2 regions of the Blautia sp. St.27G3 genome follow, and region 2 is predicted to be linked to the other one. Evidence: riboswitches for the same ligand, from Rfam matches in the RefSeq annotation. Region 2 holds a riboswitch; the other holds the start of a gene.
The links. A riboswitch is a leader RNA that binds a small molecule or an ion and turns the genes downstream of it on or off. The one in region 2 is predicted to bind FMN.
Positions count from the first base shown of each region.

Region 1: another riboswitch for FMN. It lies ahead of ribD (bifunctional diaminohydroxyphosphoribosylaminopyrimidine deaminase/5-amino-6-(5-phosphoribosylamino)uracil reductase RibD); the one in region 2 lies ahead of AC6I2O_RS02395 (ECF transporter S component).

Region 1 is NZ_BAAGFO010000002.1:807,018-818,657, forward strand. Features, by position in the region: gene queF (preQ(1) synthase) at 1-382, opposite strand, end outside; gene AC6I2O_RS13320 (QueT transporter family protein) at 422-928, opposite strand; gene AC6I2O_RS13325 (MFS transporter) at 1,172-2,413, opposite strand; gene AC6I2O_RS13330 (TetR/AcrR family transcriptional regulator) at 2,571-3,224, opposite strand; gene ribH (6,7-dimethyl-8-ribityllumazine synthase) at 3,315-3,782, opposite strand; gene AC6I2O_RS13340 (bifunctional 3,4-dihydroxy-2-butanone-4-phosphate synthase/GTP cyclohydrolase II) at 3,885-5,090, opposite strand; gene AC6I2O_RS13345 (riboflavin synthase) at 5,104-5,751, opposite strand; gene ribD (bifunctional diaminohydroxyphosphoribosylaminopyrimidine deaminase/5-amino-6-(5-phosphoribosylamino)uracil reductase RibD) at 5,732-6,838, opposite strand; FMN riboswitch at 7,114-7,261, opposite strand; gene AC6I2O_RS13355 (ABC transporter substrate-binding protein) at 7,325-8,284, opposite strand; gene AC6I2O_RS13360 (MerR family transcriptional regulator) at 8,454-9,296, opposite strand; gene yaaA (peroxide stress protein YaaA) at 9,386-10,126, opposite strand; gene AC6I2O_RS13370 (hypothetical protein) at 10,177-10,986, opposite strand; gene AC6I2O_RS13375 (glycoside hydrolase family 32 protein) at 11,087-11,640, opposite strand, start outside.
Region 2 is NZ_BAAGFO010000001.1:519,973-531,612, reverse strand. Features, by position in the region: gene AC6I2O_RS02420 (TetR/AcrR family transcriptional regulator) at 1-261, opposite strand, end outside; gene AC6I2O_RS02415 (efflux RND transporter permease subunit) at 410-2,491, shown strand; gene AC6I2O_RS02410 (methyl-accepting chemotaxis protein) at 2,478-5,402, shown strand; gene AC6I2O_RS02405 (hypothetical protein) at 5,574-5,915, opposite strand; gene AC6I2O_RS02400 (peptidoglycan-binding domain-containing protein) at 6,372-6,680, shown strand; FMN riboswitch at 6,772-6,971, shown strand; gene AC6I2O_RS02395 (ECF transporter S component) at 7,129-7,890, shown strand; gene AC6I2O_RS02390 (NUDIX hydrolase) at 8,043-8,681, shown strand; gene AC6I2O_RS02385 (YcxB family protein) at 8,744-9,241, shown strand; gene tsaE (tRNA (adenosine(37)-N6)-threonylcarbamoyltransferase complex ATPase subunit type 1 TsaE) at 9,261-9,695, shown strand; gene tsaB (tRNA (adenosine(37)-N6)-threonylcarbamoyltransferase complex dimerization subunit type 1 TsaB) at 9,692-10,441, shown strand; gene rimI (ribosomal protein S18-alanine N-acetyltransferase) at 10,428-10,871, shown strand; gene AC6I2O_RS02365 (hypothetical protein) at 11,009-11,224, shown strand; gene AC6I2O_RS02360 (ribonuclease Z) at 11,312-11,640, shown strand, end outside.

The DNA of each region.
Region 1 (11,640 bases), on a different contig from region 2:
CTCCACGCGGAGTGAATTTCCCCCATACTTCAATATATTTCGGGTCCATCAGCCGAATCAGGTCTTTCATGATGATATTGACACAATCCTCGTGAAAATCTCCGTGATTACGGAAGCTGAACAGATACAGCTTCAGAGATTTGCTTTCCACCATCCGGGCTCCCGGCACATAGGATATGTAAATCGTCGCAAAATCCGGCTGGCCCGTCATGGGACAAAGGCTTGTAAATTCCGGACAGTTGAATTTCACAAAATAGTCGTTATCCGGATGTTTGTTTGGAAAAGTCTCCAGTACCTCCGGAGCATAATCTGTCTGATATCTCGTCTTCTGATTTCCCAGCAGCGTGATATCCTTCAATTCTTCATGCGTTCTTCCCTGCATATTTCTCTCCTTTCTGTTCGCTCATACTGCTTACCCTTCCTATGCTTCCTGCGTCTTTACGGGTCTGCTTCCAAAGACCCGTTCCAGAACCTTTACCAGCAGTACGCCACACACTGCCGGTATCGCCTGTCCGACACAAAGGCTTCCTGCCAGCGGAAAATACGGCAGTTTCAGAAGATACGACAGCCATGTGGACACACCAAATCCCGGCACCAGTACAATCGGAAGTACCATCAGCCAGCGGCTCCAGTGCATCTTACGGATACCGACAATCAGTGCAGTCGTCACAATACCCACGACACACCCTCCGAACATATCCAGAAGACCAAGTCCTCCGAACAGCATATTTGCTATGAAATTAGCGAGACCAAGGGGAAAAACCAGGAACGGAAACAGATAAGAAAGAGCATACAACGACGTTGCAATCCGGATCTGATAAGCTCCGAAAGAAAAGCTCTGAGTAAAGTACAGCACTGTTACATACAGTGCGATTACCATGGCAGAAAACGTCAATTTCTGCACTCTGGTCATATCTCTATTTATCATATTCGTTCACCTCCAAATAAGTACACAACAACGTGAAAAGTTACACTGTTGTCCCTAGTTTTGTTTTATGACAGGATGGTCTCGAACTGTCAATTTCATATTCGGAAGCTGCACTGCTTTGTCAGCAGCCTGGTAAAGTATATAATATAATCAAAAAAAATGCAATCAAAACCTTATTGCCTGCAAAACTTGACACAGAAATTTTCCGAAAAAATCACCCAAGCTTATTGCAAAACATTCGGCCTATCCTTCAAAACCACAGAATATGTGCTTTGTACCAACTGCAATCAGCAAAGAAACCGCGCCTGAAAATAAAACGACAGCAAACTCAAACCCTTCGCATGCTTCAAACAACACCCCATATAGCGCATTCCCCAATGGCTGCGAACACATCGAAACAGTCAGAATAACCGAGATTACCTTACCAATGAGATGAGACGGGGTTTCTTTCTGCACAAACGACATAATCTGTACGATGAAAATCGTAGAAAACACCATAATGACAAAACAACATAACGCCAGAACCACGTAACTCACCCACGAAGAGGATGACAAGAACAGTGACACACCGATTGGAAACACGCAGACAGAACATGCAACAATCAAATTTCCTGATTTTCTGATCGTGAATTTTTTTGCAAAAATGCCGGCGCAGACACCTCCCGCGAGGCCGCCAGCTGCCAGGGCACCTTCCGCAAAGCCATACAGCTTATTTGCCGCATCTCCCAGCTCCAGTACCTCTGTAATCAGATACGGCATTCCGACAATCAGCATTGCTGACAGAAACAAATTCACCCCACAGATCACAAGCAGCCCCTGTCCGATTGCCGGTCTGTCCTTCCTGATAAACCGGATGCTCTGCGTAAAATCTGCTTTTGCCGTTTTCCATATCCCTTCTCCGACATTCTGTTTTACTTCCGGCATTTTAATAAAAAGTTCCATAACCGCTGATACAAAAAAGCATAACATGCAGACCCGCAGTACCGGGACCAGTCCATATGCACTGTATAAAATTCCTCCAAGAACCGGCCCGATCAGACCCGCAAAAGAACTGATCGTGTTAATAACAGAATTTGCTTCCATAAAATGGTCCGGGCTTACGAGTGCAGGTATGCTCGCCTGCACAGACGGCTGATACGCGCCGGCAATCCCATACAAAAGCATCAGCATAACCGTCAGCAGCAAAACAAGATCCACACGATTCATCAGCAAAGCAAATCCCAGAATAAGCGCTGCCGTGAAAAAATCCAGAGCTACCATAATATTCCTCTTATTCACCCGGTCCGCAACAATCCCGCCGACCGGCGACAGCAAGATTGCGGGAATAAACGCACAGGCCGTAACTGTCCCATAAAGCGCCGAAGACCCAGTCTGATTCAGCAGATACAACGGCAGCGCAAACCTTATCGTCGCATTCCCAAACAACGAAATAATCTGCCCGATCACTACCAACATAAAATTCCTCGAAAACAACATCTGATTCATAAAAAAAATCCTCCCATCTCACAGTCCCTGTAAAAAATACTTGCAAAAATCTTCTAAAACACATCTTTATCAAACAATACCAACCGCCGGTATGTATTGAACCCAAAAAATAAAAGTAAAGTATTGCTGCAAAGTCAGCCCCGCGGCACCCTACCTCCTATTTTTTCCTCTGATAGATCGCCGCCAACGCTCGCACTCTCTCAATCATCTGCTGATCCACAATATCCAGGCCAAATCCTCTCATCATTTGCTGAAATATCACAAATTTATGAAACGTCTTCTCTTCGGAACTGTCAAAGATCATTGGATTCGTCCAAACATTCGCTACAAGTATAATCAGCTCAGCCAGCTCTTCCGGGTAATCTGTACGAATGGAACCGTCCGCGATCCCCTGCCTGATAATCGGCATAACATAGTGCGGAGCAGCATCATAAATGGTGTCCTGCAAAAGACTGAACAATAGCTTCGGATTTTTACTGAAATCAGGAGCTACCGTGAAAATTTCATCCTGAACGGGACGATACAAAGATGCCTGAAAAATCATTTTCAGTTTATCCTTTCCGCTTAAATCAGAGCGGTCCCGAATGTCGGCAAGCATCTGATTCGACTCATACGTCATTCTATCCGTAACTGCAATCAGAATATCTTCTTTGGATTTAAAATGATGATAAATTGCGCCCTTGCTGAGCCCGCCCAGCCCGTTAATGATATCCTGAATCGAGGTAGCTTCGTACCCCTTTTCCATAAACAGACTATAGGCAACATCCAATATTCGCTTAACCGTCTCTTCTGGGTGTTTATTCCTTGCCACTTTTTTTCCTCCAAACATACCGTTAGTATGTTTTGTACTTTATCATACCAACGGTATGTTTGTCAACTCCATTCTATCATCCCAATCCGACTATTTTTCTATCTCCCGAATCAGGTTTACCATTTCAATCGCGCCCGCGGCACATTCATAACCTTTATTCCCCGCTTTTGTACCGGCCCGTTCAATTGCCTGTTCGATGTTTTCGGTCGTCAGCACGCCAAACATCACCGGAATATCCGCCGCCAGAGAAACTGCGGCAATGCCTTTTGATACCTCGCTGCAAACGTAATCATAATGACTCGTGCTTCCTCTTATAACCGCCCCAAGGCAGATCACCGCGTCATACTTTTTACTTTTTGCCATCTTAGACGCAATTAGCGGAATCTCAAACGCTCCCGGAACCCACGCCACATCAATGTCTTCTTCCGCAACCTCATGACGCACCAGCCCGTCAACTGCTCCACTGAGCAGCTTTGAAGTAATAAATTCATTAAAACGCGCCGCCACAATTCCGACCTTAATACCACTTGCCACTAACTTTCCTTCCAATGTTCTCATAATTTTGATTTCCTTTCTTCAAAAATTGAATACTTCTGATGTTAAAACTTAATTTCAAATGCAATCCTCTGTAAAATATACCTCACAATGTTTCGCAATTACCTATCCTTCGTAATTGAACAGATGCCCCATACGTTCCTGCTTTGTCCTCAGATAAAACAGATCATGCTTTGTCGCCTCCATCTGAAGCGGCACGCGCGAGGCAATGTCCAAGCCAAATTCTGAAAGCTGATATACTTTATCCGGATTGTTCGTCAGCAGACGCAGGCTCCTGACGCCCAGGTCCCGCAAAATCTGCGCCCCAATGTAATACTCTCTCTCATCTCCTGCAAACCCAAGCGCCAGATTCGCCTCCAGCGTATCCATCCCCTGTTCTTGCAGCTCATAGGCACGCAGCTTGTTGATCAGGCCGATGCCGCGCCCTTCCTGACGCATGTAGAGCAAAATGCCGCGCCCTTCTTTTTCAATCTGATGCATCGCAGCCGAAAGCTGCTGGCCGCAGTCGCATCGCAGCGAACCAAACGTATCTCCGGTCAGGCATTCGGAATGCACCCGGCAGAGCACCTCACGCCCGTTGTCAATCTCCCCCTTAACAAGCGCAATATGATGCTCTCCATTCAGGCGGTTCACGTATCCATATGCCTTAAAATCGCCGTATTTTGTAGGCATTTCTGCTACCGTCACACAGTCAACCAGCTTTTCCCGCACCTTGCGGTAATTTTGCAGATCACGGATGGTAATGAACTTCATGTCCCACTGTTTCGCCAACTCTGCCAGCTCCGCAGTGCGCATCATCGTTCCGTCCTCCCGCATGATCTCACAGCAAAGACCACACTCCTTCAGTCCGGCAAGACGGCACAGATCTACGGTCGCCTCCGTGTGCCCGCTTCGCTCAAGCACCCCGTTTTTCTTTGCAATCAGCGGAAACATATGCCCCGGCCGTCGAAAATCCTCCGGTCCGGCCGTTTCATCCGCACAGTGCAGCGCCGTAACAGAACGTTCGGCAGCCGAAATTCCCGTCGTTGTTGTCACATGATCAATCGATACCGTAAAAGCCGTTTCATGGTTATCCGTATTTTGCTGTACCATCTGCCAAAGCCCCAGCCTGCTGCCATACGCTTCTGACATCGGCATACAGATCAGGCCTTTTCCGTGCGTTGCCATAAAATTAATGTTCTCCGTTGTCGCAAACTCAGCCGCACAGATAAAATCCCCCTCATTTTCCCGTTCCGGATCATCTGTAACCAGAATTATGTTTCCCTTTTTTAATTCCTCAAGCGCTTCTTCAATTCGATCAAACGAAACCATGTTCTCTCCTCCTTCAATACCCGCATCGGGCCAGAAACTCTTTTGTCACCGTACTTTTAGGCTGGTCATACGTCAAAGGCGCCAGCAGCCGTTCCACGTATTTTCCAATCACATCATTTTCGATATTTACCAGATCGCCGCTGCGCCGCTCTCCCAGAGTCGTCATCTGAACCGTATGAGGAATGACCGAAACCTGAAATCTGTCCGTATTTACCCCCGCTACTGTCAGGCTGATTCCATCCACCGCAACGCTCCCCTTTTCAACTATATACCGCAAAAGATGCGGCTCCGACTGCACGGTATACCAGATAGCCGTATCATCCCTGCGGATCTCTGTAATTCTTCCAACCCCGTCCACATGACCTGATACCATATGTCCGCCGAACCGTCCATCCGCCCTCATGGCGCGCTCCAGATTGACCCGGCTTCCACTGCAAAGCCGTGCCAGAGAAGAACGGTTCAACGTCTCGTGCATGACATCTGCCGAAAATCTATCATTTGCGAGCGCTGTCACCGTCAGACAAACGCCATTTACACAAATACTGTCGCCAACCGCAGTTCCTTCCAGTACCTTTCTGGCCTGCACGGTAAGCACTGCGCTGCTCCTGCCTTTTTGCACCCGCTCAACCATACCTGTTTCTTCAACAATCCCCGTAAACACCGGTATCCACCTCACTCTCAATTAAAATATCCGTGCCAAGCCTGAGTACCCTGCTGTTTTTCAATCGGACTGCCTGCTCCAAAGAGGAAAATCCCTGCCCTTCTGCCGGTGTCTTCGCCTCCCTGCCGCCAAGCAGTTTCGGGGCAATATAAGCCTGCACCTTCTGCACAATCCCGCGTTCCAGCGCCGACCAGTTCAGAGTACCGCCGCCCTCCAGCAAAATACTGTCAATCCCGCCATCCCCGAGCTTCTTCATCAAATCCTGTAAATCCACCTGTCCGTTTTCGGATGCCACGATCAGGACATAACAGCCTGCCTGTTCATACGCAGCTGCCTTCTTTTTGTCATGGTTACAGGTTGCAAGGATTGTGGGAATCTCTCTGGCTGTCGCAATCACTCTTGCATCCAGTGGTATGCGAAGTCTGGAATCACACAGAATGCGAACGGGATTTCTCCCATGCTCCATCCTGCATGTAAGCAATGGATCATCAGCCAGTACCGTACCAGCCCCGACCATGATGGCGCGGTATCTGTGCCTTTGCAGCTGTACATGCTTTCGCGCCTCCTCCCCTGTAATCCACTTCGAAGCGCCCGTGTACGCCGCAATTTTCCCATCCATTGTCATCGCATATTTCATCACAACAAACGGAAGTCCTGTCCTGATATAGTGAAAAAACACTTCATTCAGCTCGTCGCAGTCACCGCGCAGAACACCTTCCGTCACGCGTACCCCATGTTCTCGCAGCTTCCGGATTCCTTTTCCCTTCACAAGTGGATTCGGGTCCTCGGAACCGACTACCACATGTGCAAGCCCGGCCTGCAAAATTGCATCCACACAAGGAGGCTGCTTCCCGTGATGACAACATGGTTCCAGAGTTACGTACATCGTCGCTCCCCGCGGCGACTCAGTACAGGCTGCCAGAGCCTCCCGCTCTGCATGAAGCCCGCCAAATTTCCTGTGCCACCCCTGCCCGATGATACGCCCGTCCTTTACAATTACTGCTCCTACCATCGGATTTGGTGCTGCCCAGCCACAGCCCTGTTGCGCCAGTTCAAGCGCCATGCGCATAAAATTGTTCTCATTCAACTTTTTTCACCTCCAAAACGCCATACGCATAAAATCATTCTGCCTACGTATCTCTGTACATAAAAACAGCCCTGAACGAAAATGTTCAGGGCAGACTGCAAGGATTGAATATTCTCCGATCACCGTCAAATGCTATGCAAACATAGCGATCTGACTCGCCGCATTCGCCAAATACCTGCTTTGCAGCCATCTGGCCATTGCCTGCGGAAATAAAGAAAAGCTCCGGAATGCAAAAACACATCCCAGAGCAAAATCTCTTACCTAAAATCAGATTATCGTATCTTCTCTCATCCAGACTATACTGTCGGCCTCGGAATTTCACCGAATCATGCCTTGCGGCTCGTGGGCTATACCACCGGTAGGGAATTCTCACTTATCGAACTGTCATGGTCCGATAAAAGTCACCCTGCCCTGAAGATCTTATTCAGTTTACGCAGTCAGTATATCCAATACCGGCTGTATTGTCAAGAAAAAGTGGAGAAACGCTTATTCTACCTCCAGTTCCACGTAATCGTCCGGAATCTCAACTCCCAGTCTTTCGCAGATTTCTTTGTTATATTTCTTGGTAAATGCAGGCGCATACTCAATTGGCATCTGGGAGATATCTTCTCCGTCTATCAGGATTCGAGCCGCCATTTCTCCTGTCGTATATCCAAGGTCATAGTAGCTGATCGACAGCGTCGCCGTACCGCAGATCTTGCACGGGCCTTCTTCGCCGGTAATGATCGGCACGTCTTCCGTACCGCAGATATTTCCGATCAACTCCGCATTCGACGCCGCCGTATTATCTGTCGGGATATAAATCACATCGCTCTCCGATGCCGCTGTCGTCACAACAGAAGAAATATCATTGGAATCCGAAAAACTATAGGATTTACATGTATAACCTCTTGCCTCCAGCTCCTCGGTTACCACATCCACCTGATACTGTGAATTCGGCTCTGCGGAACAGTAAAGCAGTCCCACGGACTCCTTGTCCGGAAACAGCGTTTCAATCATGGCCGCCTGCTCTTCCAGCGGCGCCAGATCTGACGTTCCTGAAATGTTCCCGCCTGCTACTCCGTCAAAATCATCAAGATCCAGCGCCACTCCATATTCCGTGACGGAAGTTCCCAGAATCGGAATTTCTCCGGTCGCAGTTGCCGCTGCCTGCAACGCAGGCGTCGCATTTGCCAGAATCAGGTCCACACCTGCTGAAACAAATCCGTTTACAATTGTCGGACATGTATATGCATCTCCCTGTGCATTCTGCTCATCAAAGGTCACCTGATCCCCCAGACGCTCCGTCAGCGCATCCTTAAATCCCTGCGTCGCCGCATCCAGCGCCTCATGCTGTACAAACTGACAGATTCCTATCGTGTATGTTTCTTCCGCACTTCCTGCCATACCCAAACTTCCCGCCAGAAGTGCAGCAGCCGGAAGCAATGTCCAAAACTGTTTTTTCATACTTTTATCCACCCTTTTCTAAAGATTTACGTCTTCTGATGGAACCAGTATAATTCATTCATGTTAATTTGTAAAATTGATAGTAATAATAAAGTCCATCAATATTTTCGTTTGACTTTGTAACATCACACGGTGGACGCTATCCCACTCCATGCAATGATAAAACATTTCAGGAGTAAAACGCCTCAATTGCCTCCGCGACAAATGCAGCGGCTCCCTCTCCGTACTTCTCATCAAAGCCTTTCCGGACTCGCTCCTCCCGACAGTCTCTGGCTACTGACAACATCACTCCTTTTTCTGTTTTTACCTGCATCAACTGCTTCATGACAAAACCATATTCTCCGATGATCTCCTTCACCTCGAAAGAATGCACGTCACAGCCGCGTTTTGCAAGCAGCTTTTCATTGATCCCTGCCAGACGCTTTTGAAAACTCTCTGCCACCTCTTTTGCAAGCGGATGTTTCACAACGTCCAGGTACTTCTCTTTTCCGCCATACCATTCCACGACCTTCGCATAGCCTTTCTGCATTTTTTCCGTAGATACTGCCGCGAGATAGTGCTCCCGCCATGCATCCAGATTTCCGAATTCCTGAATCGATATCTGCTTCATGTTCTCCGGCATACGCGCTACCATAATCTCAAACATTTCTTCCATCTCAGACCTGTTGAAAACTGAAAAATCCATACGGTTCTCTCCTTTCAGAATGTCGTCAATGCTGGAAATCAAACGGGCAATCCGTTCTCTTTTTGCTTCCAGCATTCCTCTTTGCATCTGCAAAACCTGATTTCTGTCAAGGTTCGGAGTATCCATGATGGATTTGATTTCCTTCAGAGGAATATCAAATTCACGGAAGAACAAGATCTGCTGCAAAGTCGCCAGGGCTTTATCGTCATAAAGCCGGTATCCCGCCTCACTTTTACCGGTAGGCGAAAACAATCCTATTTCATCATAATAATGAAGCGTGCGTACGCTGATACCTGTGCGTTTCGATAATTCCTTCACTGTCATCATGTTATCTGGCCTCCTTCTCCCTGATAACGTCACTCTAACCTATGACGTTACGTGAAGGTCAACGGTTTTTTCAAAATATTTTCAGGAAATTATTTGAGGAAACAATATTCTCTGTCTGAAGAGCGTTTTGCACAAAACTGATAACCCAGCCGGTCAAACTGTTTCATCTCTTCCGGATTCTTGATTTCATACTCTGCCATAAAGCGAACCATCTCGCCTCTCGCCATTTTTGCATAAACGCCTTTCTGTACGATTTTTTCTCCTTCCAGCTCCCCGAACACACAGGTAATATAAGTATCTGTTTTCGTCAGATATTTCTCAATACATCTGGAATACTCTTTGGACGCCAGATTGACAATCACATGACTGTCATCCACTACTTCCCGGTAAAGCTTATCTCCCCAGTATTCGTAAAGATCCTTCGAACCGCCTGTCTTTGCCTTTGCCTGCATCTCCAGCCGGTACGGCACAACCCCGTCCATGGGCCGCAGCACTCCGTAAAAGCCGGACAGAATGCGAAGGTGATCCTGTACGTAAGCAAACTGCTTCTCTTCAAACACCGACGGCGCCATATACTGATAGGCAATTCCATCATAAGACAAAAGCGCAGGCGTCAGCGCACGCGCAGGCTCCATATCCTGAAAACGTGCAAAATTCTGGCCTGCAATCTGATCATTGCAGGCCAGAAGCTTTTTCATTTCTGCATAGGAAAGGCCCCGCAGCCATGCCAGAATCTGTTTCGTATCTTCGAGAAATACCGGCAGTCCAAGAGGTGCAAGATCGTCTGTATGCTCCCTCATCTTTTTCGCCGGTGAGAGAATGATTTTCATTGCTTTTATCCTCCCTGTCGCTTTCTTTGATTCTCCATCTCCCGGCAGATTTATTCTTTTCCAGTCACCTGGTTCCACGAAAACTGCTTCAGGTTCTGTGTGAACTCATCCGTTTTGGCAAAATATTCGTCCTGTGAAATTTCGACCGAACTGTCGTCCCCGGTTTTATGGTAACATACGCCATCCCGCATTCCGTATTCCTCGATCTGCTGCGGCTGCGTTCCCTGCGCCGGCAGCGTATAATAGCACACGCTGTTTGTCGCCGCTCCACTGCTGCCATATACGGCAAAGCTGTTATCTTCGTATACGTTCAGATTCGAACGGTAACCCAGAGTACTGACCTCAAAAACAGGAACCACGTTCTCTCCGTCATTCGTAAACATGTCATAAAGTACGACGCTGTCTCTATTTACGCCTCCCCCGATAAAAAACTCCGGAATGTCGTCCTGATTGATATCAAAAATCGTGTAATACACATCAAAATGCATATCATCCTCAACAAAACGTGCATTATTCAGCAGCTCAATATTTACAAATTCACCCTTCGCACTCCAGTCGCCAGAATCAAAAAGATCTGCGTACATATTGTTTGCCTCTGCTTCCCGGTACTGTGCAACCACCGGCCAGTATACAGAATCCTCTGTAATCTCTGCCGTTCCTCCTGCATTCTGCTGCTCTGTTTTTGTTCCCACCTGCTCCGTTTCCTGCGCCGGCTGCTCTGTTTCCTGTACCTGCTCCATGATTCCTACCATCTGCACCTCAGCAGCCTTACTTTCTCCTGTGCCGTAAGCTCCTGCTGCCACCGCAACGCCAGCAGCCATCATCACAGCTCCAATCCAAAATTCTGCCTTTCTCCTCATCCTTTTCCCCCTCTATTTTTCTCCAATCTGACGCAAGGCCATTTTTACAGTTATTTTATCACAGAATCCAGGCAAAAACTCAAAGGAATTATTAATTCTTTTATTCTATTTTCGTAATTTCCAACCATGTAAACGGTTCCCGGACAAAATACAGCATTGTCCCGGCTACTCCTCCATCCCCGTAAAAGAATTCCACACTCGTAACGTCAAGCAACAGCTCAAATTTTTGTTCATTTTCGCGAAATGGATACTCTATCCTGCAAATTTCCCCAAATTCTTTTCCGGCGCTCTCTGCCAAACACCCCGTCCTGTCCATTGAAATGATCTTGTTTTGTACATCAATTCTGATTTCCAGCCGCTGCGATCTATGACACAATGTCAGTTTCCAACCATTCACATGATTACAGCAGAACCTCAGCCTGACTGCTTCTCCACTCAATTCAAGCCTTTTTTCGCCATCCAAAAAAACAGTTCTCCCGGCAATCATCCTGCATTCCTTCACCGGCAACTGAAATAACCGCCATCCATCAGCTGTTTTTCTCAGCTTCAGTTCCCGCGGAATTGTCATCACCCCGCGGAAACCACATTCCGGAAGTTTCTGTGCATAAGCCCAGCAATTCATCCACCCTTGTACGATCCGACGGCCGTCCGTCT
Region 2 (11,640 bases):
CTCGAAGCTCACGATATCGGGACGTGTACAAAGGGAAGCATAGGCATCATAGAACAGACTGGTTGCTTTATGAGCGATCAGTTTGTTTCGGATGTCGTATTTATCTGTGAAATAAAGATAAAAAGTGCCTTTGGCAACACCGGCATTTTTTACAATATCAGAAATGGATGTGTTTTGGAATCCTTTTGAAGTAAACAGTGTAAACGCTGTGTTCAGAAGAGATTCCATTTTTATTTTCTTGTTTTGTTCAATTTTTCCCATTTTCAAGCCTCCTGCATCCCCTTTCTCTATTTTTATCACAAAAATGACTTTTGGTCAATGTTTTTCTGGAAAGGATATTGACTAATGGTCATTTTTGCGTTATAACACATAATAGAAAATGACTAAAGGTCAATTTTAGGAGGAAGAGATGTATAAAGTAGGAGAAAAGATTGTAAAGTGGAGAATCCCGATTTTCATAGTGGGCCTTCTTCTGTTAGTTCCCTCCTTGTTGGGAATGATACGGACTAGAGTCAACTACGATATTCTGTACTATCTGCCAAAAGACATTGAGACAATGCAGGGGCAGGATATCCTGGTAGAGGAATTTGGCACCGGAGCATACTCGTTGTTTCTCTGTGAGGGGATGGAGAACAAAGATGTTTCAGTACTGAAGAAAAAAATAGAACAGGTAGAGCATGTGGAGAAAGTTGTCTGGTATGACAGTCTGATGGATTTGAGCGTGCCGATGGAGATGCTTCCGGATAAAGTGCGGGAGATTTTTAATACGGAAGACTGTACCATGATGTTTCTTATATTTGATACGACTACGTCAGCAGATGAGACGATGGAGGCGATCAAGGAAATACGTGCTCTGGCCGGAAAACAGTGTTTCCTGAGCGGTATGTCGGCGATTGTTACAGATACGAAGGAACTTTCCGAGCAGGAAACGCCGGTTTATGTTCTGATTGCAGTTTTTCTGTCAGCTTTGGTACTGGCGATTGCAATGGAATCGTTTTTTATTCCGGTGGTGTTTTTGCTTGGCATTGGCATGGCAATTCTCTACAACCTGGGAACGAATCTGTTTCTCGGAGAAATTTCTTACATTACAAAAGCGCTCGCAGCGGTTCTCCAGCTTGGAGTTACCATGGATTATTCTATTTTTCTATGGCACAGCTATCAGGAGCAGCTTAACAATTACACGGATCGAAAGGAAGCGATGGCCCATGCGGTGGAAAAGACAATCAAATCCGTATGCGGCAGCTCACTTACCACAGTAGCAGGTTTTATCGCACTTTGTTTTATGAGTTTTACCCTGGGACTTGATCTGGGTATCGTTATGGCAAAGGGTGTTGTGATCGGAGTATTCTGCTGTGTTACGATTCTTCCGTCTATGATCCTGATTTTTGATCGGGTTCTGGAAAAGACGAAGCACAGACCGCTTCTGCCGGATATGCCGCGCGTGTCGGATTTTATTACACGACATTATCAGATTTTTGCGCTGCTGTTGCTTTTGCTATTTGTTCCGGCTGCATATTGCCAGAAAAATGCGGATGTATATTATGCGTTGGACGAAACGCTTCCGGAGGATTTGCCGAGTATTATGGCAAATCATAAATTGCAGGAAAATTTCAATATGGGAGCATTGCACATGCTTCTGATTAATCATCGTTTGCCTGGAAAAGAGGTACGCTCGATGATCGGTGAAATGGAGCAGGTGGACGGAGTAAAAGCGGTGCTTGGAATGGAAACGCTGCTTGGAAGCCGGATACCGGAGCGTATGGTTCCAGATTCTATCAAAAAGATACTGGAAAACGGTAATTATGAACTTATGCTGGTCAGCAATGAATATAAGGTGGCATCCGACGAGGTAAACCAACAGATCGGTGAATTGCAGGAGATTTTGAAGCGTTATGACCCGACCGGTATGCTGGTTGGAGAGGCTCCCTGTACCAAGGACCTGATTACCATTACAGACAAGGATTTTCAGGTAGTGAATGCTGTTTCAATTCTGGCGGTATTTATCATTATTATTTTTGTATTTAAATCCTGTTTTTTACCGGTTGTACTTGTAGCTGTCATCGAGTTTGCAATTTTTATCAACCTTGGCATTCCGTATCTGACTGGAACGACGCTTCCGTTTATTGCATCCATTGTTATAGGTACGATTCAGCTTGGTTCGACGGTGGATTATGCAATTTTAATGACGAGCCGTTATGAGACGGAACGTGGAAGCGGAAAGAGTAAAAAGGAATCGATTCAGATTGCACATCGCGCAAGTATGAAATCTGTGATTGTCAGTGCGCTCAGTTTCTTTGCTGCAACCTTCGGTGTGGGGGCTTATTCGAATATTGATATGATTAGCGCTCTGTGCAGCCTTATGGCACGCGGCGCTCTGATCAGTATGGTTGTGGTTCTGTGTGTACTGCCGTCCATGTTTATGGTTTTTGACAAGGTAATCTGTAAAACGAGTAAAAATTTTAAGGGGGCCAGAAAAAATGAACAGAAATAAAAAAATGACAAAAAAATTTGCAGTGGCAATCGCAGGTGTGATGATGGCGCAAGCAGGGGCGCCGCTTGTATATGCAGGAACTGCTTCGGATGGAAATACGGAGGCAGTATATGGGAAAACGGTCATATCGGCTGATCAAGGCACTTCAGGGGCAGAAAACACTTCGGTTTCGAAAGAGGAGACGGTGTACGTAAAAGCGGATGCGGCAGGCACAGTACAGGAGATTATCGTCAGTGACTGGCTCAAAAACAGTGAAGGAAAGGCCTCCATTTCGGACCAGTCAGATCTGAAAGATATTGAAAATGTAAAAGGAGAGGAAGGGTTTTCGTCTGATGGGCAGAAGATGACCTGGGATGCAAACGGACAGGACATTTATTATCAGGGCAGTACGCAAAAGGAGCTTCCGGTAACTGTGTGCGCGACCTATTATCTGGATGGGCGAAAGATACTTCCAGAGGAACTTGCTGGAAAGAGCGGCCATCTGAAAATTTGCTATACGTATGAAAATAAACTGAAAAATAACGACGTATATACGCCTTTTACGATGGCCACTGGTCTGGTTCTGCCCTCTGAAAATTTCAAAAATGTCAAAGTGAACAACGGAAAAGTCATTTCAGACGGGGAAAAGGAAATCGCAGTCGGAATCGGATTTCCTGGTATGGCAGAGAGTCTGAAGCTTCAGGACACAGAACTTTTGAAAGACGTCAAACTTCCGGAAACGTTTGAAATTGAGGCAGATGTAACAGACTGTAAGCTGGCAATGACAATGACAGTAGCTGTTCCTCTGAATCTGGATACGTTTGGTCTTGATGAGATCGAGGGGTTGGAGGACCTTGAAGAATTATTTACAGAACTGACGGATGCAGCAACGCAACTTGTGGATGGAAGCGGGGAGCTGGCAGACGGAGTGAAAACATTACAGGATGCCTGTACAGAATTGATCGACGGTATGAACACTGTGGATGAAAACATGGGAACACTTGCCAGTGGAATTGCAACGCTGAACGAAAAAAAGGATGATCTGACTGCCGGGATCGGTACTTTGGCAGATGGGATTGGTACTTTAAACGACAAAAAAAGTATGTTTGTGCAGGGAGTTGGCGATCTGGCTTCCGGAGCAACAGAGCTTCGGAAAGGGATGAATACCGTGAAAAAAGGCAGTAAAGAACTTGCAGGAAACAGTAAAAAGCTGGAAGCCGGAGCGAAAGAACTTGCGTCGGGCTCAGGTAGCAAACAGCTTACGGAAGGCAGCAAGGCACTTGTGGAAGGCAGCAAAGAGCTTGCACAGGGTAGTCAGACACTTGCGGATGGAATTACGGCGCTTGTGGAAGGGGAAGATGGCAAAAAGCTTCTGGCTGGCGGCCAGGCTCTTGAAACAGGCAGCCAGAGCCTTGTAAAAAATTTAGGAGAATATACAGACGGAGTAGATCAGATTGCAGAGGGACTGCCGGGATATGTGGACGGCGTTGATCAGTATATGCAAAGTGTACAAAATTATGTCGGGGCAGTGAACGGGCTTTTGGATGGCATAACAGCGGGCTCTACCACCACTTCTGTGGACAGTGGTACGCAGCAAAGGATGATTGCGGAAGTAGAGCAGATTGCAGTCGGAGAGCCGGAAGTACAGCAGGTATCCGACATAGTGAAAGAACAGATTTACAGGGAACCGGTTGTGAAAGCGGAAGCGCAGGTGACGAAAACTACGATTAATGAAGAGGCAGTTGCAAATATTCAGACCGTTCTGGCAAATTTGCAGGATGTGCAAAATACGATTAACGGTGCGACAACAAAAGAAGATCTGATCAGACTGTATGCTTCTTATGATGCGTATGTGGCAGAGCTGAATGACTGTATTACATTGCTCAGCGGTGCACTTGGGGGAATTCAGGAGGAGACGATTGACACAGTTACAATGGAACAGACCGTTGAGCAGACCATTGAGCAGCCGGTACAGACCAGAGTTTTGATGGCAGCGCCTCAGGTTATCATGGAGACGACGGGCGGTGGAGACGGTACAGGCAGCGACGCTCAGATGCAGATGGATCAGGCTGTCCTTGCCCAGACAGCAGCAGCTCTTCGCGGTGCGGGGACACAGCTTACGGAAGGAGAAGAGATACAGGCGCTGAAACTAGGTGGATCAGCTTTAAAAGATGGAGCAGTTCTGCTTGGGGCAGCGGACCCGCAGACCGGCGCGACAGCATCCCAGATGCTGACTGGCGGTGCTCAGCAGTTGTCAGAAGGAGCGGTAGCGTTGCATGGAGGAGTGAGCGCAGTCTTTGAAGCTGCCGCGACACAGTTAAAACCGGGAGCAGATGCCCTGGCGTTAGGCCTTGGCAGTCTGGCAGAGGGAGCAGACGCCCTTGACAGTGGCCTGGAACAGCTTTTGGGCGGCGCACAGACATTGGATAGGAATCTTGAAAAATTTGCAGCAGCAACGGCTTCTTTGTCTGCGGGAACAAACAAACTTTATAGCGGGGCAAAAGAACTGGAGAACGGAGCAAATCAGTTAAACGGCGGAGCAGCAATTCTGAGTGCCGGGATTGTGCAGCTTGCGGACGGAAGCGTAAGGCTGGCAAGCGGAGCAGGTGAGCTTGCGGACGGTGTACAGCAGCTTGCCGATGGCAGTGCAAAACTTAAAGATGGAACGGCCCAGCTTGCAGAAGGCGGAGAAGACCTGGATGAAGGTGTAGAAGATCTGAAAAACGGAGCTGATGAGCTTCGCGACGGTATGAAAGAATTCAATGAAAAGGGAATTGAAAAGATTACCGATTTCCTGGATGAAGACGTACAGGAACTGCTTGACCGGCTTGAGGCAGTACAGACCGCGGGAGAGGATTACAAACTCTTCAGCGATTCCGGAAATATGGATGGAAATGTCAAGTTCATTATCGAGACAGCGGCAATCGAGTGACAGGCTTTGGTTGAAAAAAGTTTGCAGATATTATTCAGATATTTATAAAAACAGAGGGCAAGGCTGTATGGCTTTGCCTTCTTTTGTTGAAATAGCCCCCAGAATAAAAAGGAGTGTAAATCAGTCGGAAGTCCAACAAAATTTACACTCAGTTCAGGTGTGATGTTTGTGTTATGATATATTTCTGATTTTCTTCATATCATTAATGTCAGAGGTATTGCGCGAAATCTGGTTACTGTGCATCTGCTGCTGCCCGATGATGATCCTGAGCATGTCCTTGATGTCGGTAATCGTTTCTTTGTAATCAGCATAGAATTCAAGGGTTTTTTCATAGTTGAGATCAACTTTAGCGTTGATTTCGTTTACTTTGGCATCAACGGCGTCGACTTTGGCATCAACGGCGTCGACTTTGGCATCAACAGAGCCAATTTTTAATTTGATATCAGTGAGCTCTGTCTGCATTTGTTGTTGATTTGTAAGTAGCAATTCCAACAATTCTCGATCGGTCATCATACCACGCTCCTTCTTCAGATTTATGAAAAAGTATATCATATTTGAGTGATTAAGTCTATGGAGTTTGGGCTGAAAAACATTTTCCGAACCTTTTATACTGAGAGACATATAGTTGCATTTATAACAATTATTGTGGTATATTATACGAGCAAATTATAGACAATTATGAAATTGTTTTTTGAAGATTGCTTTTGTTTTAGCTGTTGCAATTGTTTTATTTGTTGCGAATATAGCTAATACGCAGTTCACGTGCTTAAAAGGCAGAACTTCGTAAGTTGACGAACAGCTATGCTGTGAATGATATGAAAAGGAGGAGATTTCAGATGAGAAACATATTAAAAAGATTGGCATGGCCATCATAATGAGAATAGAAATACAAGTGGCGCAGACTGCTATTATTACTGTGATGGTAATCCGGCTCATCTGCACGATGGTGGAAGCTGTCCTTATACGAGTGTGGAGACCTATACAGGCAGCGAAGCAACCATCAATGTAGATCAAAACAGTGCGGCAGTCAATCTGGTGAATTCGGCTGACGAAGGAATAGAGGTAAGCTCCGGAATAAATATAACGGTTTCCAAAGATCTGATAAAGATTATCCAGGCAGTGCTGAACCAAAAGGGATATAGTTGCGGCACAGTTGATGGGGTTGCTGGGACTAAGACAAAAGAGTCTTTAAAAAAATTTTTAGAAGAGCAAAAGCATAATAATACCACAGACCACCTCATTTTGTCGATACTTGCAGCAGGCTTGGGCGTTGAATAATAGAAAAATCACCAAAAAAGCTGTGAAAATCTGTTTGAAATTATACTTGTAAGTAGTCTGATCATAGGATATAATGACAGAAATTTAAGAATTGGTTCTTCGGGGCGGGGTGACTTTTATCCGGCATTTGTAGTCTGAGAAATGAGAATTCCCCACCGGCGGTATAGTCCGCGACCCGCTTAGGCGGCTGAACCGGTGAGATCAGAGGGAGCTTGCAGGCGTATTTGCCAGATAGTTTCAAAAAGATGGATTCCGGTACCGACAGTATAGTCTGGATGTGAGAAGAAGCAGCATATTGTAATGATATGGGCGGCCACGGAGTTTTTACATATTCCGTTCCGCCTTTTTTGTATGCGCAACAGTGCATATACAACATTTATGGAGCAGCCGGAAGGAACTTTTCTTAAAGGGATTTTCCCAAATGAATAAAAGAAAAGGAGAACAAAACATGGGATTTTTGGAAGCAGCAGCAGAAAATCTGCAATTTCTTTTTATCAGTCTGGTTGTTGTTTTGTCAATTGTCGGGGTATCAGAACTGGTGGAGAGAAAAATTTTAAAGGACAGTATGACGCGCGTAAAGAAGACGCATTTTCTTACTTTGTGTGCTATGCTTGGAGCGCTTGCCACATTGTTGCATCTTTATGATTTTCCTGTGCCGTTTTTGGCGCCGGATTTTTACAAACTGGATTTCAGCGAGGTTCCGGTTATGATTGGAGCCTTTTATCTCGGGCCTGTTGGCGGTGTTATCATTGAACTGGTTAAAATTCTTTTGAAGCTGGTAGTCAAGGGGACTTCGACTGCTTTTGTCGGAGATCTTGCCAATTTTGTAATCGGTTGCTCCTTCGTGGTGCCTGCGTCTATTGTATATCATACGAAAAAGACGCGGAAAATGGCGATTGCCGGTCTTGTATCAGGTACGGCCGTCATGACAGTATTTGGAAGTATGTTTAATGCAATTTATCTGCTGCCGGCATTTTCGAAGCTTTATGGTTTACCGCTGGATACATTGGTAGGCATGGGAACTGCTGTCAATCCGGCAATCGACAGTATTTCGATGCTTGTCCTTTTGGCAGTGGCTCCGCTGAATCTCTTAAAAGGTGTATTGATTTCTGGGCTGACTATGGTATTATATAAGCGGGTCAGCCAGGTTCTGCATAATGCAGCTCAGGATGGCCTCACATCGGGCCAAAAGAGCCAGATGCAGAACTGAGCAGAGAGAAATGGCGGTTGGACAGAGATCTGAAAAAGCGGACAGCAGGACGCATCTGGAGAATCTGTTTAAAAGTGAGATATGACAAGGCAGGGCTGTCGCACAATCTGCATTTTGTGCGACAGCTTTTTGTTTTTGGGGAGGATGATGCTATGGGTAAGATAAAGAAAGTTCAACAGGCTACAAGCAATCCATATGTGAATTTATATAATCTGGAAGTGGAGAATCGCGTCGGGGGACAGGGATATTATTATGTGGCTTCAAGGGCCAAAGATAAGGAGCATCTCGAATTGTCCACAAAACAGCAACAGCCGGATGGCGTCATTATATACAGTCTGTATGGAGAAAAACGGGATCGGGTTGTGTTGGTTCGGCAGTACCGCTATGCGATTGATAATTATATTTATGAATTTCCGGCAGGGCTTGTTGAACCAGGGGAAGATTATCATGCATCTGCGGTGCGGGAAATGAAAGAGGAAACTGGCCTTACACTACATCCGCTTAAGGTTGACACAATCTACGAAAAACCGTATTATACTACGATAGGGATGACAGATGAGTGCTGCGGAACTGTGTACGGATATGCCGATGGCGAAATTAATATGGATGCATTGGAAGACAGTGAGGAAATTGAGGTTGTGCTTGCAGACCGGGATGAGGTGCGGCGTATTTTGAGGGAAGAACGTGTTGCTGTTGTGTGTTCCTACATGTTAATGCACTTTTTACAGGATGAAGAGCCATTTGCATTTCTTCATGCAGACAGAGGAGAAGGAGCAGGATTTTCTGAATAGCAGGGTATGATTGCTGTGATTTATTCAGAATGTCGCGTTTGGCAGTTGGGAGGAAGCTATTTATGAAAACGGAATTTGATATTAAAATGACGACGGCGAGTATGTATCGTTTTCTGATGTATCATGCGTACCACAGCTTCAGTGGGATATTCAGTATTGTGGCAGGAGCGGCTCTGATTTTTTATTATATTTGGAGTTTGGGAAAAGGCGGTGCAAATACATGGATTTATCTGTTATTTGGCACATTGTTTCTGGTTTATCAGCCATGGACGCTTTATACTGGGGCAGTGAAGCAGGCAAAACTAAACCCGGTTTTTAAAAATCCGCTTCATTATACACTTTCCGAGGAAGGCATTCTGGCGAGACAGGGGGAAGCGGAAAGTAACGTAGCGTGGACTGCTGTCCGGAAAGTAAGAGAAACTTCTGACAGTATCCTGATTTACACGGGGCCGAAAAATGCCTGTATTCTTATAAAGAAGCAGATGGGATCGCAGACGGAAAACGTACGAGAGATTCTGAAAAAGAATGTATCTCCTGCGCTTGTAAAGTTAAAAAGATAAGTGTCAGGGAGGGAATCAAATGATTATAGAAACGAATTCGGAAAAAGAAACACGCGAGGTTGGACGGCAGATTGCCAGGGATGCGCAGGCAGGGCAGGTGTTTGCCCTGGTGGGGGATCTAGGGGTCGGCAAGACCGTTTTTACGCAGGGAATGGCAGAAGGACTGGGCATTTCAGAACCGGTAAACAGTCCGACATTTACCATTCTTCAGGTATATGAGGGAGGACAACTTCCGTTTTATCATTTCGATGTATATCGAATTGAAGAACCAGAGGAGATGGAAGAGATCGGGTATGAGGACTGTTTTTACGGGAACGGTATCTGTCTTGTGGAATGGGCGGATCTGATCCGGGAGCTTATGCCGGAGCATACTGTAACGATTACGATTGAGAAAGATTTGAGCCGTGGTTTTGACTTTCGGAAAATTACGGTGGAACAGGAGAATGGAAAATGAAAATACTGGCATTGGACAGCTCCGGCCTTGTGGCGTCTGTAGCAGTGGTAGCAGATGACGTATTGCTGGCAGAATATACAGTAAACTATAAAAAAACACATTCACAGACACTCCTTCCCATGCTCAATGAGGTTGCCAGAATGATTGAGCTGGATCTGCACTCGATTGATGCGATTGCGGTGGCAGCGGGGCCAGGGTCGTTTACAGGGCTTCGCATCGGTTCTGCGACAGCAAAAGGGCTTGGTTTTGCGTTAGAAAAACCACTGGTGCATATTCCAACTGTGGATGCGCTGGCCTGCAATTTATACGGATACGACGGTTATATATGCCCGCTTATGGACGCACGTCGAAATCAGGTTTACACGGGGATTTACTGTTTTGAAAATGGATGTCTCCGGACGCTGGAGGCTCAGAGTCCAATGGCAGTGGAAGAAATTATCGGGAAATTGAACGCACTTGGAAAAAAAGTGGTTTTTTTGGGAGACGGTGTTCCAGTTTATCAGGAATTGCTGGAAAAATGGATGGAGGTACCTTTCGCCTATGCTCCGGCGCATATGAACCGCCAGCGAGCAGCATCGGTAGCGTTTCTTGCGAGTCGGTATATAAAAGAAGGAAAAACAGAGTCTGCGGCAGATCACGTTCCGGATTATCTTCGCATGTCTCAGGCAGAGCGCGAACGGGCGGAAGCGCAGAAACGGTCAGCAGAGCCAGAGAAAGGCGGAATCATCAGCGATGACAGATCTTGAGATAGAGCGAATGCATCCGGGAGATGTGAAAGAGGCGGCGGCGCTGGAGGCTCAGATTTTTACAATGCCGTGGAGTGAGGAAGGGTTTCGCTCTGCGCTGAGTTCCCCGGATACATTATATTTATCTGCAAAACAAAACGGAAGATTAATCGGATACTGTGGTTTCTGGCAGTCTTTTGATGAGGCGGATATCACAAACGTTGCGGTATGCGAGCGTTGCCGTGGAAGGGGAGTGGGGTATCAGATGCTTGCCGAGCTGATGCGTCTTGGCAGAGAACGCGGAGTTTTGCGGTACACACTGGAAGTACGCACAGGGAATGCAGCGGCAGTTCATCTGTATGAAAAACTGGGTTTTGTTTCTGCTGGTATCCGAAAAAATTTTTATGAACGACCACGCGAAGATGCTTTGATTATGTGGACAGATGAATAAAAAAAATTGCTGAAAAAATAAAAACGGAATAAGCTGCCTGTGTTCTCGGGAATTCCCAGTAGCCATAAAAGGAACGCAGATTTATAATGATCCTTGTCTGCAAGGACATAAAATGTCAGAACACAGGAGGGATCAGGATGGAAACGAAAAAAGTACTACGCTGTAACGGTTGTGGGAAAAATATTTCTTCAGAAAATGGTATGATCCGGGAAGGGGTACTTCAGGTAGACTGGAACTGGGGATATTTTTCGGAAAAAGATGGTGAAAAGCATTCTTTCTGTCTGTGTGAGGCATGCTATGACAGAATACGGAAGTCTTTCGTATTGCCAGTCACGGTAGAGGATTACTTGTAAAAAACGCAGCAGAAGAATGTATGAACAAAAGTGTAAAATATTTGCGCGTAAGATTGCTTGGAAAATTAAGATGAAAAGAGGAGTATTATGCTGGATGTTTGTTTGCTCGGATGCGGCGGGATGATGCCGCTCCCCTACCGGTGGCTCACTTCCCTCATGACAAGGTTTAACGGGAGTAATCTGCTGATTGACTGTGGGGAAGGGACTCAGATTGCGATAAAAGAAAAAGGCTGGAGTTTTAAACCGATTGATACGATCTGCTTTACCCATTATCACGGCGACCATATCAGCGGACTTCCGGGCTTGCTGCTTACAATGGGAAATGCAGAGCGAACCGAGCCGCTTACGCTGATTGGCCCCAAGGGGCTGGAACGAGTGGTGAATGCCCTGCGTGTCATTGCGCCGGAACTTCCATT